Regions from separate parts of the Streptomyces sp. NPDC056503 genome, predicted to be linked through region 2. Evidence: predicted binding sites of a transcription regulator. Region 2 holds the regulator's gene; each other region holds the start of a gene.
What was found. The regulator HrcA, encoded in region 2, represses chaperone genes, less so after heat shock. The targets are predictions, from matches to a motif close to TTNGCACTCNGNNNNNCNGAGTGCNAA.
Positions count from the first base shown of each region.

Region 1 (4,974 bases), on a different contig from region 2:
ACTACGGCGAGGGCTCCAAGACGCTCGCGTACGAGATCTGCGAGCAGCTCGGCTGGGTCATCCCCGACCAGCTCGTCATCCCGATCGCCTCCGGCTCCCAGCTCACCAAGATCGACAAGGGGCTCCAGGAGCTCGTCAAGCTGGGCCTCGTCGAGGACAAGCCGTACAAGATCTTCGGCGCGCAGGCCGAGGGCTGCTCCCCGGTGTCCGCCGCCTTCAAGGCCGGCCACGACGTGGTCCGCCCCCAGAAGCCGAACACGATCGCCAAGTCGCTCGCGATCGGCAACCCGGCCGACGGCCCCTACGTCCTCGACATCGCCCGCCGCACCGGCGGAGCCGTGGAGGACGTGAACGACGAGCAGGTCGTCGACGCGATCAAGCTGCTCGCCCGGACCGAGGGCATCTTCGCCGAGACCGCGGGCGGCGTGACCGTCGGCGTGACCCGCAAGCTCGTCGAGGCCGGCGTCATCGACCCGGACCTCACCACCGTCGTCCTCAACACGGGTGACGGGCTCAAGACCCTGGACGCCGTGGCCGACAGTTCTCAGGCGACCGCCACCATCCGCCCGAGCCTGGACGCGTTCCGCGACGCGGGCCTGGCCCACTGAAAGGTCCGTGAACACAGCATGGCCGTGAACGTCCGCATCCCCACCATCCTCCGCACCTACACCGGCGGCCAGGCCGAGGTCCCCGCCGAGGGCGGCACCCTCGCCGAGGTCATCGCCGACCTGGAGAAGAACCACACCGGCATCGCCGCCCGCGTCCTGGACGACCAGGGCAAGCTGCGCCGCTTCGTGAACGTCTACGTGAACGACGACGACGTCCGCTTCGAGCAGGGCCTGGAGACCGCCACGCCGGACGGCGCGGGCGTCTCCATCATCCCGGCGGTCGCCGGCGGCTGCTGAGCCCCGCTGTTTTACCGGTCGGTACAGAATTGCCCCTTCCGCGAGAGAAAGCGGAGGGGGCAATTCTGCATGGTTGAGCGCGATAGAGTTGGGGAAGCCCCCTCCGCCGCTCATGCCAGGCGCATATGAGAGTGGCCCCGGACCTGACGAGAACGGGCCAAGAAGCGGCCGAAAAGCATATGCACTCTGCCCCTTATGCGGCTTTCGCCCGGCCCGAGTTGCCCTGCAATTCAGTGATTTCTCCCTGATTCCCCTTTCCGATCCACCCAGAATTCCCGGTGGATTGCCCTGTTGCAGAGGGCAGTTGGACAGATACATTCAGCCGCGGTCGACGCGTTCCGGCGCAGGTTCTGACCCGGGTCCGTGAAGTGCGGATCCGCGCAAGGGCCAGTAAGTAATAGGGGAGTTAGGCATGGCTCAGGGCACCGTCAAGTGGTTCAACGCGGAGAAGGGCTACGGCTTCATCGCGGTCGACGGTGGTGCGGATGTTTTCGTCCACTACAGCGCCATCCAGATGGATGGGTACCGCAGCCTCGAAGAAGGCCAGCGAGTCGAGTTCGAGATCTCGCAGGGTCAGAAGGGTCCGCAGGCGGACATGGTCAAGGTGACCGCCTGAGGCGCGGCGCGATCGGCCACCGACGTCTCGTCGTCGAGGGGCTCGCATCCCTGGGGATGCGAGCCCCTCGCGCGTTCCACGGGGCGGTTCCGGGGCGTTCCGGGGCGTTCCGGCGCCGCTTCCGGGGCGTTCCGGGGCCGCCCCGGAGTCGTTCGGGGGGCGTTCCCGGGGCGCCCCGCGACTCCGGCGTGGAGCTGCCCGATCCACGAGAGTCGCTTGCACTCGCATGGGTCGAGTGCTAATCATTGGCGTTAGCACTCGGAAGGTGAGAGTGCTACGAGGATCGGGCAGACGAGGCCGCCGACCCGGGTGGGGCAAGGAACCACGCGGAACGCGGAGGCCGTCCGTCGCGGGCGTCGGCGCGGTCCTGGAGCGTTATCCACCCCATGTCCGGGAGGACCACTTCACATGGCCAAGATCATCGCGTTCGACGAGGAGGCCCGGCGCGGTCTCGAGCGCGGCATGAACCAGCTCGCTGACGCCGTCAAGGTCACCCTCGGCCCCAAGGGCCGTAACGTCGTCCTCGAGAAGAAGTGGGGCGCCCCCACGATCACCAACGATGGTGTCTCCATCGCCAAGGAGATCGAGCTCGAGGACCCGTACGAGAAGATCGGCGCCGAGCTGGTCAAGGAAGTCGCCAAGAAGACGGACGACGTCGCCGGCGACGGTACGACCACCGCCACCGTCCTCGCCCAGGCGCTCGTCCGCGAGGGCCTCCGCAACGTCGCCGCCGGTGCCAACCCGATGGCCCTCAAGCGCGGCATCGAGAAGGCCGTCGAGGCCGTCTCCGGCGCCCTGCTCGACCAGGCGAAGGAGGTCGAGACGAAGGAGCAGATCGCCTCCACCGCCTCCATCTCCGCCGCCGACACGCAGATCGGCGAGCTCATCGCCGAGGCGATGGACAAGGTCGGCAAGGAAGGCGTCATCACGGTCGAGGAGTCCCAGACCTTCGGTCTGGAGCTGGAGCTCACCGAGGGCATGCGCTTCGACAAGGGCTACATCTCGGCGTACTTCGCGACCGACATGGAGCGCATGGAGGCCTCGCTCGAGGACCCCTACCTCCTCATCGTCAACTCCAAGATCTCCTCCGTGAAGGACCTCCTCCCGCTCCTGGAGAAGGTCATGCAGTCGGGCAAGCCGCTGCTGATCATCGCCGAGGACGTCGAGGGCGAGGCCCTGTCGACCCTGGTCGTCAACAAGATCCGCGGCACCTTCCGCTCCGTCGCGGTCAAGGCCCCGGGCTTCGGCGACCGCCGCAAGGCCATGCTCCAGGACATCGCCATCCTCACCGGCGGCACGGTCATCTCCGAGGAGGTCGGCCTCAAGCTGGAGTCGGCCGGTCTCGACCTGCTGGGCCGCGCCCGCAAGGTCGTCATCACCAAGGACGAGACCACCATCGTCGACGGTGCCGGTGACAGCGAGCAGGTCGCGGGCCGCGTGAACCAGATCCGCGCCGAGATCGAGAACAGCGACTCCGACTACGACCGCGAGAAGCTCCAGGAGCGCCTCGCGAAGCTCGCCGGCGGCGTGGCGGTCATCAAGGCCGGTGCCGCGACCGAGGTCGAGCTCAAGGAGCGCAAGCACCGCATCGAGGACGCCGTGCGCAACGCCAAGGCGGCCGTCGAGGAGGGCATCGTCGCCGGCGGCGGCGTGGCCCTGCTCCAGGCCTCCAGCGTCTTCGAGAAGCTGGAGCTGGACGGCGACGAGGCCACCGGTGCCGCGATCGTCAAGCTGGCCCTGGAGGCCCCGATCAAGCAGATCGCGGTCAACGCCGGCCTTGAGGGCGGCGTCGTGGTCGAGAAGGTGCGCAACCTGACCCCGGGCCACGGCCTCAACGCCGCGACCGGCGAGTACGTCGACCTGGTCGCCGAGGGCATCATCGACCCGGCCAAGGTGACGCGCTCCGCGCTGCAGAACGCCGCGTCGATCGCCGCGCTCTTCCTCACCACCGAGGCCGTCATCGCCGACAAGCCGGAGAAGGCCGCGGCCCCGGCCGGCGGCGGCATGCCGGGCGGTGACATGGACTTCTGATCCGAACGGATCGGTGGTTCCTCGCTGAACGCGAACGCCGAGGGCGGCACTCCCCGCGAGGGGGTGCCGCCCTCGGCGCGTTTCCGTGCGGGGCTCCGCGTGCGTTTCCGCGTGCGGCCCCGCGCGCGGCTCCGCGTGTGGGGGCCGCGCGTGTGCCCGTGCCTCAGACGACCGGCCGTACGAGGGCCTCGGCGAGCGGCTCCCCGGTGCGGCGGGCGTGGGCGACGCGGGCCTTGACCTCGGCGAGCGTCCGCGGCCGGTAGCCGGACCCGCTCCCGCAGCAGCCCCGCTTGTGGAAGCGGACCCCCGCGTGGAGCAGCACCGACAGCACCCGCCACGCCTCGTCGTCCCGCCGCCGCGGCGGCTGGAACGCGGACCCGACACCCACCATGAGCTCCCCGCACCGAGGGCACTTCCGCTCGGGCCCGTGGTCGTACCCCTGCTTGTACGAGCCCCGGCACGGCAGGCAGACGTACGAGGTCCTGGTGTATCCCATGGGGGTGAGCGTAGGGGTGGGGGCGGGCCCGGGTGCGGGGATTTCCGGGGCGGTGGCGGATGGGGATCCTCCACTTCCCGAAGGGTTTCGGTCAGTTGTACGATCGCGCCAGCCGGCAGGTGGGGGCATCGGGCCGGCGCCCAGGACCGCGCGTGCGCGCGGGGACCGGCGTACGCCGCTGTGCCCGCCCGCGCGTCCTCTTCCGCCTCCCCTCTGCCGTCGTCATCGACGTTCCGTACGAGGGGACCCCTTTCTTGTCCGTCCGAAGAACCGTCGCGCTCGCCCTGAGCACGACCCTGGCCCTCACGGGCCTCGCGGCCGTCACGGCCCCGCTCGCGGCGGCGGCCGACACGGCGCCGTACGAGGTGACGATCGCGGCCCCGGGCGACCCGGACGCCCCGGTCCACGCCGAGATCCAAGGTGCCGGAACCGGAGTCCAGGTGCTCGACTCCTCGCGGGTCGGCTGGCACGACCTGCGCGGCGGGTCCCCTGCCTACGCGCCGCCGTGCGAGCCCGGTGACTCGTTCTCGGCCGGGGACGTGGTGGTCTGCCCCGACTGGTACAGCGAGGGACCCCGGTCCTCCGCCACCGTCCACGACTTCGCGACCGGGCGGACCTCCGGACTGGAGACGGACCTCGGCGAGGGATGGCTGCCGCTCCTCGCCGGCCGCCACCTGGTCCGGTACGGGACCGGCGCCGACGGCGCCACCCTGTACTTCGTCGGCTACGGCGAGAATCCCCCGGCCGGCCGGGAGGCGCGCCTGCCGAACGCCGTCTCGGAGCCGACCGTCCTCGCCCAGGACGGTACGGGCGCGGTCCTGCGCTACGCCGTCGGTCCGACGGGGCCGAAGACGGCCCTCGTCCTGCTCGACTTCGCCTCCGGCACCGTCACGCCGCTGCCGGAGCCCCCGTTCCCCAGGGGAGCG
Region 1 is NZ_JBHTST010000070.1:32,266-37,239, forward strand. It holds gene thrC (threonine synthase) at 1-608, shown strand, start outside; gene ACFQ8C_RS21365 (MoaD/ThiS family protein) at 627-905, shown strand; gene ACFQ8C_RS21370 (cold-shock protein) at 1,318-1,521, shown strand; gene groL (chaperonin GroEL) at 1,930-3,552, shown strand; gene ACFQ8C_RS21380 (deoxyxylulose-5-phosphate synthase) at 3,716-4,048, opposite strand; gene ACFQ8C_RS21385 (FG-GAP-like repeat-containing protein) at 4,303-4,974, shown strand, end outside.
Region 1: the regulator HrcA is predicted to act here: its motif matches at 1,737-1,763, upstream of groL (chaperonin GroEL).

Region 2 (4,974 bases):
GAGGGGACGCAGCTGGCGCGGCGGATCCGGCGCGGCGAGGTGCCGATGACCGACGACGACGTGCACGCGGACCGGTACCTGATCGCCGACGAGGCCTTCGAGAAGGCCGGGTTCTCCTGGTACGAGGTGTCCAACTGGGCGACCTCCGAGTCCGGGCGGTGCCTGCACAACGAGCTGTACTGGCGCGGCGCCGACTGGTGGGGGGCGGGCCCCGGCGCCCACTCGCACGTGGGCGGGGTGCGCTGGTGGAACGTCAAGCATCCGGGGGCGTACGCGGCGGCGCTCGGTTCCGGGAAGTCTCCCGGGGCCGGGCGGGAGGTGCTGGCCGAGGAGGACCGGCGGGTCGAGCGGATCCTCCTGGAGCTGCGGCTCCGGGAGGGGGTCGAGCTGTCGCTCCTCAAGCCCGCCGGGCTGGCGGCCGCCGGGCGGGCCTTGGCCGACGGACTGCTGGAGGCCGGGCCTTACGCGGCCGGGCGGGCCGTCCTGACGCTGCGGGGGCGGCTCCTGGCCGACGCGGTGGTGCGGGACCTGGTGGACTGAGGGCGCGGCGGCCAGGACGCGGCCGTGTGCGGCGTCCCGCCGTGCCCGCCCTCCCCCGAGGACTTCGTCCCGGGGGTGTTCCCGGCCCCGGCGGAACGCGTGCCGCCCACCGCGCGGTGGGCTAGCCCACCGTCACGAAGTCGATGAGCTCCTCCACGCGGCCCAGGAGTTCCGGTTCCAGGTCCTTGTAGGACGTGACCCGCTTCAGGATGGCCTGCCAGACGGCGCCCGTGTTGTCGGAGGGCCAGCCCAGGGCCCGGCAGGTGCCGGTCTTCCAGTCCTGGTCCCGGGGGATCCGCGGCCAGGAGGGGATGCCGAGGACGGACGGCTTCACCGCCTGCCAGATGTCGACGTAGGGGTGGCCCACCACCAGGACGTCCGCCGAGGCGACCTCGGCGGCGACGCGGGACTCCTTGGAGCCGGGCACCAGGTGGTCGACCAGGACGCCCAGGCGGGCGTCCGGGCCGGGGGCGAAGTCGGCGACGATCCGCGGGAGGTGGTCGACGCCCTCCAGGTACTCCACCACCACGCCCTCGACGCGCAGGTCGTCGCCCCACACCCGCTCGACCAGCTCGGCGTCGTGGCGGCCCTCGACGTAGATGCGGCTCGCGCGGGCCACCCGGGCCCGCGCGCCGGGCACGGCGACCGAGCCGGAGGCCGTACGGGCGGGGCGGGACGGGCCGGCGGACACCGGGCGCACCAGGGTCACCACGCGGCCCTCCAGGAGGAAGCCGCGCGGGTCGAGCGGGAAGACCCGGTGCTTGCCGAAGCGGTCCTCCAGCGTCACCGTGCCCGCCTCACAGCGGATCACCGCGCCGCAGAAGCCCGTGGAGACCTCCTCGACCACCAGGTCCGGCTCGGCCGGGACCTCCGGGGCGGGGGCCTGCTTCTTCCAGGCGGGCGTCAGGTCAGGGTCGTAGCTGCGCATTCGGGGACGCTACGACACCCCGAAGCGGCGTGCCAGCTCATCGCGCTGGCGTCGGACGAACTCCGCGTCCACGACGGCGCCGTGGCCGGGGACGTAGAGGGCGTCCTCGCCGCCGAGGGCCAGGAGGCGGTCGAGGGCGTCGGGCCAGCGGGCGCCGATCGCGTCGGGGCCGGCCTGGGGTTCGCCGGACTCCTCGACGAGGTCGCCGCAGAAGACGGTCTCGCGCTCGCCGGGGACGAAGACGGCGAGGTCGTGGGTGGAGTGGGCGGGGCCCAGGTTGGCCAGGAGGACCTGGCGGCCGCCCAGGTCCAGGGTCCACTCGCCGGTGACCGTGTGGCGCGGGGCCACCAGGGCCTCCACCGCCTCCGCGGCGGCCCGCTCGTCGACCCCCTGGCGCACGGCGTCCCCGTACAGCTCCTCGCGGGTCCGGGCGGAGCCGAGGAGCTCGTCCATGCCGACCGCGCCGAAGACCTCCGCTCCGGCGAAGGCGGCGGTGCCGAGGACGTGGTCGAAGTGGGGGTGGCCGAGTGCGATGTGCGTCACGCGCCGGCCGCCGGTGATCGCCTCCGCCTGGGCCCGGATCCCGGCGCCCTCGGCGAGCGTGGAGCCCGTGTCGTAGAGCAGTACGGCCTTGTCCCCCACGACCAGTCCGGTGGTGGCGTCCCAGCCGGGGAGCCTGCGCCGGCCCACTCCGGACGCGAGCCGTTCCCACCCCTGGGCCGCCCAGACCGCCTGTTCGATGTCCATGCGATCGACGCTAGCGGATCCGCCTCCTTGCCAGGAGCGACCGACCCGGCCGTACACTGGCCGGGGGTTTCCTGGCACTCGGGCAGGGCGAGTGCCAAAAGCGGAGCAACCGGAACGGCTGGAGCGGGAGGTGTGCGCGTGCTGAGCGAACGCAGACTCGAGGTGCTGCGCGCCATCGTCCAGGATTACGTCGGGACGGAGGAGCCGGTGGGTTCCAAGGCGCTCACCGAGCGCCACAAGCTCGGCGTGTCGCCCGCCACCGTGCGCAACGACATGGCGGTGCTGGAGGAGGAGGGGTACATCGCCCAGCCCCACACCAGCGCCGGCCGGATCCCCACCGACAAGGGGTACCGCCTCTTCGTGGACCGGCTGGCCGGCGTCAAGCCGCTGTCGACCCCCGAGCGGCGCGCCATCCACAACTTCCTCGACGGTGCCGTCGACCTGGACGACGTCGTGGGCCGGACGGTGCGGCTGCTCGCGCAGCTGACCCGTCAGGTCGCCGTCGTCCAGTACCCGTCGCTGACCCGCTCCTCGATCCGTCACGTCGAGCTGCTGTCGCTGGCCCCGGCCCGGCTGATGCTCGTCCTGATCACGGACACCGGACGGGTCGAGCAGCGGGTGATCGACTGTCCCACGCCCTTCGGCGAGACCTCCCTCGCCGACCTGCGGGCCCGGCTCAACAGCCGGGTCGGCGGCCGCCGCTTCGCGGACGTGCCGCAGCTGGTGCAGGACCTCCCCGAGTCCTTCGAGGAGCCCGAGGACCGCGCCACGGTCTCGACCGTGCTCGCGACCCTCCTCGAAACGCTCGTGGAGGAGCACGAGGAGCGGCTGATGATCGGCGGCACCGCCAATCTCACCCGCTTCGGACACGACTTCCCGCTGACGATCAGGCCCGTCCTGGAAGCCCTGGAGGAGCAGGTCGTGCTCCTCAAGCTGCTCGGCGAGGTCAAGGAATCGGGCATGACCGTACGCATCGGGCACGAGAACGCCTACGAGGGACTGAACTCCACGTCCGTCGTCTCGGTCGGCTACGGTTCGGGCGGCGAGGCAGTCGCCAAACTCGGCGTGGTCGGACCGACCCGCATGGACTACCCCGGAACGATGGGAGCGGTACGCGCAGTGGCACGTTACGTCGGACAGATCCTGGCGGAGTCGTAAGTGGCCACGGACTACTACGCCGTGCTCGGCGTGCGCCGCGACGCTTCCCAGGACGAGATCAAGAAGGCCTTCCGGCGCCTCGCCCGCGAGCTTCACCCGGACGTCAATCCGGACCCGAAGACGCAGGAGCGGTTCAAGGAGATCAACGCCGCCTACGAGGTCCTCTCGGACCCGCAGAAGAAGCAGGTCTACGACCTGGGCGGCGACCCGCTCTCCTCCTCGGGCGGCATGGGCGGCGGAGGCGGCTTCGGAGCCGGCGGCTTCGGCAACTTCTCCGACATCATGGACGCCTTCTTCGGCACGGCCGGGCAGCGCGGACCGCGCTCGCGGACCCGCCGCGGCCAGGACGCCATGATCCGTCTGGAGATCGACCTCAACGAGGCGGCCTTCGGCACCACCAAGGACCTCCAGGTCGACACGGCCGTCGTCTGCACCACCTGTTCGGGTGAGGGTGCCGCCCCCGGCACCGCCGCGCAGACCTGCGACATGTGCCACGGCCGCGGCGAGGTCTCCCAGGTCACCCGGTCGTTCCTCGGCCAGGTCATGACCTCCCGGCCCTGCCCCCAGTGCCAGGGCTTCGGCACCGTCGTCCCGACCCCGTGCCCCGAGTGCGCGGGCGACGGCCGGGTCCGGTCCCGCCGCACGCTGACGGTGAAGATCCCGGCCGGCGTCGACAACGGCACCCGGATCCAGCTCGCGGGCGAGGGCGAGGTCGGCCCCGGCGGCGGCCCCGCCGGCGACCTGTACGTCGAGATCCAGGAGACCCCGCACGAGGTCTTCCAGCGGCGCGGCGACGACCTGCACTGCACGGTCACCCTGCCCATGACGGCGGCCGCGCTCGGCACCAAGGTGCAGCTCCAGACGCTCGACGGCCTGGAGGAGATCGACATCCGCCCGGGCACGCAGTCGGGCCAGTCGGTCCCGCTGCACGGCCGGGGCATCACCCACCTGCGGGGCAACGGCCGGGGCGACCTGATCGTCCACGTCGAGGTCCAGACCCCGGGCAAGCTCGACCCCGAGCAGGAGCGCCTCCTGCGCGAACTGGCCAAGCTGCGCGGCGAGGAGCGGCCCACGGGCCAGTTCCAGCCCGGGCAGCAGGGGCTGTTCTCGCGGCTGAAGGACGCGTTCAACGGGCGCTGACCGGCTGGGGCCGTTCTCGCGGCCGAAGGACGCGTCCGACGGCGCCGAGTCCTCGGCGACATGACCGGTGCGTGAGAGGGGCGGCACTCTGAGTGCCGCCCCTTTCCCGTGCCCGGGAACGGGCATGACACGATGCCCATATGTCCACCACCGCACTGAACGATCTCTTCCGGTACCCGATCGTGCAGGCCCCCATGGCGGGTGGCGCCTCCTGTCCCGCGCTCGTCGGAGCCGTCGCCGAGGCCGGCGCGCTCGGCTTCCTCGCCGCCGGGTACAAGACGGCCGGCAGCCTCTACCAGGAGATCAAGCAGGTCCGCGGACTCACCGGACAGCCCTTCGGCGTCAACGTCTTCATGCCCCAGACCGGCCCCGGCGTCGACCCGGCGGCCATCGAGGTCTACCGCCACCAGCTCGCCGGGGAGGCCGGCTGGTACCGGACCGCGCTCGGCGAGACCGACGAC
Region 2 is NZ_JBHTST010000018.1:40,825-45,798, reverse strand. It holds gene hemW (radical SAM family heme chaperone HemW) at 1-540, shown strand, start outside; gene ACFQ8C_RS07955 (DUF3097 domain-containing protein) at 662-1,468, opposite strand; gene ACFQ8C_RS07950 (MBL fold metallo-hydrolase) at 1,478-2,215, opposite strand; gene hrcA (heat-inducible transcriptional repressor HrcA) at 2,354-3,373, shown strand; gene dnaJ (molecular chaperone DnaJ) at 3,374-4,513, shown strand; gene ACFQ8C_RS07935 (nitronate monooxygenase) at 4,654-4,974, shown strand, end outside.

Region 3 (4,974 bases), on a different contig from region 2:
TTGGAGATGGTCACGCGGCGGGCGGTGCCCAGCACGTCGAGACCGGCCTGGTCGAGCTTGAGGCCGACCTCCTCGGCGATGACGGTGGCACCGGTGAGGGTGGCCATGTCCTGGAGCATCGCCTTGCGGCGGTCACCGAAGCCGGGGGCCTTGACGGCCACCGCGTTGAAGGTGCCGCGGATCTTGTTGACGACGAGGGTGGAGAGCGCCTCGCCCTCGACGTCCTCGGCGATGATCAGCAGCGGCTTGGAGCCACCCGCCTGGATGACCTTCTCCAGCAGCGGCAGCAGGTCCTGGATCGAGGAGATCTTGCCCTGGTTGATCAGGATGTACGGGTCGTCGAGGACGGCCTCCATACGCTCCTGGTCGGAGACCATGTACGGCGAGAGGTAGCCCTTGTCGAAGGCCATGCCCTCGGTGAACTCCAGCTCCAGGCCGAAGGTGTTGGACTCCTCGACGGTGATGACACCGTCCTTGCCGACCTTGTCCATGGCCTCGGCGATGAGCTCGCCGACCTGCTGGTCCTGGGCCGAGAGCGCGGCGACGGCGGCGATGTCGGACTTGTCCTCGATCGGGCGCGCGGTGGCGAGCAGCTCGTCGGAGACGGCCTTGACGGCGGCGTCGATCCCCTTCTTGAGGGAGGACGGCGAGGCGCCGGCGGCGACGTTGCGCAGACCCTCGCGGACGAGCGCCTGGGCGAGCACGGTGGCGGTGGTGGTGCCGTCACCCGCGATGTCGTTGGTCTTGGTCGCCACCTCCTTGACGAGCTGGGCGCCGAGGTTCTCGTACGGGTCGTCGATCTCGACCTCGCGGGCGATCGTGACACCGTCGTTGGTGATGGTGGGGGCGCCGAACTTCTTGTCGATGACGACGTTGCGGCCCTTGGGGCCGATCGTCACCTTCACCGTGTCGGCAAGCTTGTTGACGCCGCGCTCAAGGGCGCGACGGGCGTCCTCGTCGAACTTCAGGATCTTCGCCATGGGAGCGGTTCAGCCCTCTCGGAAATCGTGTGGGAAAAGCGAACCGCGCCCCTGGACGCCCGTGGAATCAGGGGGTCAGGGGCGCGGTTTCACAGCAGGTACGTCGTCTTACTTCTCGATGATCGCGAGCACGTCGCGGGCCGAGAGGACGAGGTACTCGTCGCCGTTGTACTTCACCTCGGTGCCGCCGTACTTGCTGTAGAGCACGACGTCGCCGACCTTCACGTCGAGCGGCAGGCGCTCGCCGTTCTCGAAGCGGCCCGGGCCCACGGCGAGGACGGCGCCCTCCTGGGGCTTCTCCTTCGCGGTGTCCGGGATGACCAGGCCGGAGGCCGTGGTCTGCTCGGCGTCGAGCGGCTGGACCACGATGCGGTCCTCAAGCGGCTTGATGGCAACCTTGGAGCTGGCGGTCGTCACGATCCGACCTCCCCCTTCGGAGATCTCGCGGGGTTAACTGTCTGGGGTCGCGACCAGCCGGATCCGTCGTCGCGGGTGCCGGACCTGCCCGTCGCTGTTCTGGCACTCTCCTGCGGGGAGTGCCAGAGCCGAGACTATGACCGCGATTAGCACTCGGTCAAGCGGAGTGCCAATTCCTCACTCCGTGGCGGCCTCCGCGCGGACGGTTCCGCCGGCCGGACCGAGGTCGCCGACCCGCTCCACGGCCTTGCGGCCGAGGCGTTCGAGGGGGTCGACGGCGGAGGCGCAGCCGGTGAGGCCGAGGAGCAGGGCGGCGACCACCAGCGGCCGCAGGCGGCTCATACGTAGTCCTCCAGCCTGGCGACGGCGTAGCCCTTGGAGGTGATCACGTTCATCACCCGTCGGATCATGTCCGGCATGCTGCCCTTCCAGTCCTCCTTGCCGCGGAAGTGGGTGAGGACGATGTCGCCGGGGTGGAGGTCGCGGTCCCACTCCCGCCACTCCATGTGGTCGGGGAAGGCCTCGGAGGCCCAGAGCGGGACGGCCTTGACGCCGCAGGACCCGGCGGCGCGCAGGGTGTCCTCGTTGTAGTTGCCGTACGGCGGCCGGAAGAGCGCCGGGCGCTTGCCGTACTTCTTCTCGATGACGTCCTGCATCCCGCAGATCTCCCGCTTCTGGCGGGCGTAGGAGAGTCCGGGCAGGTACTTGTGGTGGAGGGTGTGGTTGTGGAGGCCGACCCCGCGCGGCTGGGACTTCTGCATCCTCGCGAAGTAGCCGTAGTCGTCGCTGACCACGTAGTCGCTGAGGAAGGCGCTGTACGGGATGTCCAGGTCGGCCATCATCCGGATGAGCGCGGGGTCCTTCTCGGCGCCGTCGTCGATCGTCAGGAAGACGATCTTCTCCTTGGTGGGGACGGTGGTGAAGACGGGCGGCAGGCCCTCGCCGTCGGTCTCGAAGCCCTTGCGGGTGGTGATTCTCGGTTTGGTCCCCGGCGGGGCGGGCGCTTCGAGCGGGGTGAGCTTGAGCCCCCATTTCCTCGCGGCGACGGCCCGGGCGGCCCGCCGTTTCGCCGACGCGGCCTTCTTCGCCGCGGCGAGCTCGGCGGCGGTCTGCCGGGCGGCCGCCTTGTCCGGGGCCTGCTGGCCGGCGGCGGGGGCGCCGCCGGTGCCCGTCCCGGAGTCGTCGGGGCCGCCGGAGCAGGCGGCGGTGGAGGTGAGCGCGGCGACGAGGAGCGCGGCCCCCAGGGCACGGCGCGAGCCACCCTTTGTCATCATTTCTTCCTTTTGTCGTACGAGCTGTATGGCGCCGCATCCTGTCAGCGCGACCCGCCCTTCCGGCCGCGACACCGCCGTACCGGCCCCACCGTCCCCCACCCGGCCCACAGGGAGAATGGGACGGTGACCGACCTCGCCGCCTTCGCCGCCCTGCTCGCCCCCGAGGGCCAGACGCTCCTCGCCGCCCTGCGCGACTACGACCCCGCCCAGGAGCTGGCGGTCGCCTCCCGGCTGCGCCGCGACCACCCCGCCGAGCTGGTCTCGGCCGCCCTCGGGCAGGCCCGGCTGCGGCAGCGCGCGGTGGCGAAGTTCGGCGCCGAGGACGCCTTCCGCATGTACTTCACGCCGAACGGCGTCGAGCAGTCGACCCGGGCGACCGTCGGCGCCTACCGCGCGGCCCGCCTCAAGGCCCTCGGCGTCCGCTCGGTCGCCGACCTCTGCTCCGGCATCGGCGGCGACGCGCTCGCGCTCGCCCGCGCCGGCATCTCCGTGCTCGCCGTCGACCGCGATCCGCTCACCGCCGAGGTCGCCCGCGCCAACGCCGCCGCGCTCGGCATCGCGGACCTGGTCGAGGTCCGCTGCGCCGACGTCACCGAGATCGACACCAGCCCCTACGACGCCGTCTTCGTCGACCCCGCCCGGCGCGGCGGCCGGGGCAGGATCTTCGACCCGGAGGCCTACTCGCCGCCGCTCTCCTGGGCGATGGAGGCCGCCCGCAAGGCCCCGCACGCGGCCCTGAAGATCGCCCCCGGCATCCCCCACGAGACCGTCCCGGCCGAGGCCGAGGCCGAGTGGATCTCGGACGGCGGCGACGTGAAGGAGGCCATCCTCTGGTTCGGCACGGAGCCGGGCGCGCGCCGCGCCACCCTGCTGCCCTCCGGCGCGAGCCTCGCCGGCCGGGGCCTGCCCGACCCGGCGGTCCGCCCCGTCGGCCGGTACCTCTACGAGCCGGACGGCGCCGTCATCCGCGCCCATCTGGTCGCCGAGGTCGCCGAGGAGCTGTCCGGGGGGCTGATCGACGGGACGATCGCCTACGTCACCGCCGACACCCTCACCCCCACCCCGTACGCCTCCGCGTACGAGATCACCGACGAACTCCCCTTCAACCTCAAGAAGCTGAAGGCCCTGCTGCGCGAACGCGAGGTCGGCACCCTGACGGTGAAGAAGCGCGGCTCCGCCGTCGAGCCCGAGGAGATCCGCCGGAAGGTGAAGCCCAAGGGCCCCCACTCCGCGACGGTCCTGCTCACACGTGTCGCGGGGGCCCCGACGATGCTGATCGGCCACCCGGCCGGGCCGGCCCGACCCTGAGCGCCATCCGGTAGTGCCCGACGGCCTTGAAGAGCCCGATCAGGCCGTTGATCCAGAAGATGAGCGCGACGCCCATGCCGTACGCGACGAGCCCGCGGCCGTCCGCCGGGTCCGCCCCGGCGGGCACGGCGAAGCCCAGCCACAGCCCGAGGCCGCAGAGGACGGCGGAGAGCACCATCCAGCAGGCGCTCGCGACGGGCGCGCGCAGCCGCGCGTCCGTCGGCCCGTGCCGGTCCAGGGCCGCCCAGCGCACCAGCCGTTCGCGCACCACGCGGTCGCGGCGCACCCCGCGCACCACGAGCCAGACGCCCGGCACCATCACCCCGACGCCGAGGACGGAGACGACCAGCCCGACGAAGAAGGCGATCGGGTCGAGGATCGCCCCGACACCGAGGCCGACGAGCGTCACGCCCACCATGCCCCAGCCCAGCTGGAGCACCAGCACCGCGCCGGCGAACAGCGCGAACCGACCCCCGCCGAGCAGCCGTCGCCCCAGCGCGTCGAGCGCCAGCGCCCGGTCGGCGAGCCGCGCGTCCCGGTCGGGCCAGCTCCGCAGCTCGACGGGCGGGGGCGGCGGGGGCAGGGGTACGCGCGAAACCATGCCGAGCAGCCTACGACGCGTCTCCGGACGGGAGTTCGGCCGCCCGCACCCGCAGCAGCGCCCGCTCGCTCTCGTTCCGGGTGAGCTCCGCGGCCCGCGCGAACTCCGCCCGCGCCTCCGCTCCGCGGCCCAGCCGGGCCAGCAGGTCGCCGCGGACGCTCGGCAGCAGGTGGTAGCGGGCCAGGGCCGGTTCGGCGGCGAGCGCGTCGACGAGGGGGAGCGCCGCGGCCGGTCCCTCGGCCATCGAGACGGCCACCGCCCGGTTCAGCTCGACCACCGGTGACGGGGCCAGCTCCCGCAGCCGCCCGTACAGCGCGGCGATCATCGCCCAGTCCGTCTCCTCGTAGGAGGCGGCCCTCGCGTGGCAGGCGGCGATGGCCGCCTGGAGGGCGTA
Region 3 is NZ_JBHTST010000008.1:57,605-62,578, reverse strand. It holds gene groL (chaperonin GroEL) at 1-980, opposite strand, end outside; gene groES (co-chaperone GroES) at 1,089-1,397, opposite strand; gene ACFQ8C_RS04320 (hypothetical protein) at 1,575-1,739, opposite strand; gene ACFQ8C_RS04315 (polysaccharide deacetylase family protein) at 1,736-2,668, opposite strand; gene ACFQ8C_RS04310 (methyltransferase domain-containing protein) at 2,795-3,979, shown strand; gene ACFQ8C_RS04305 (hypothetical protein) at 3,915-4,580, opposite strand; gene ACFQ8C_RS04300 (RNA polymerase sigma factor) at 4,591-4,974, opposite strand, start outside.
Region 3: the regulator HrcA is predicted to act here: its motif matches at 990-1,016, upstream of groL (chaperonin GroEL).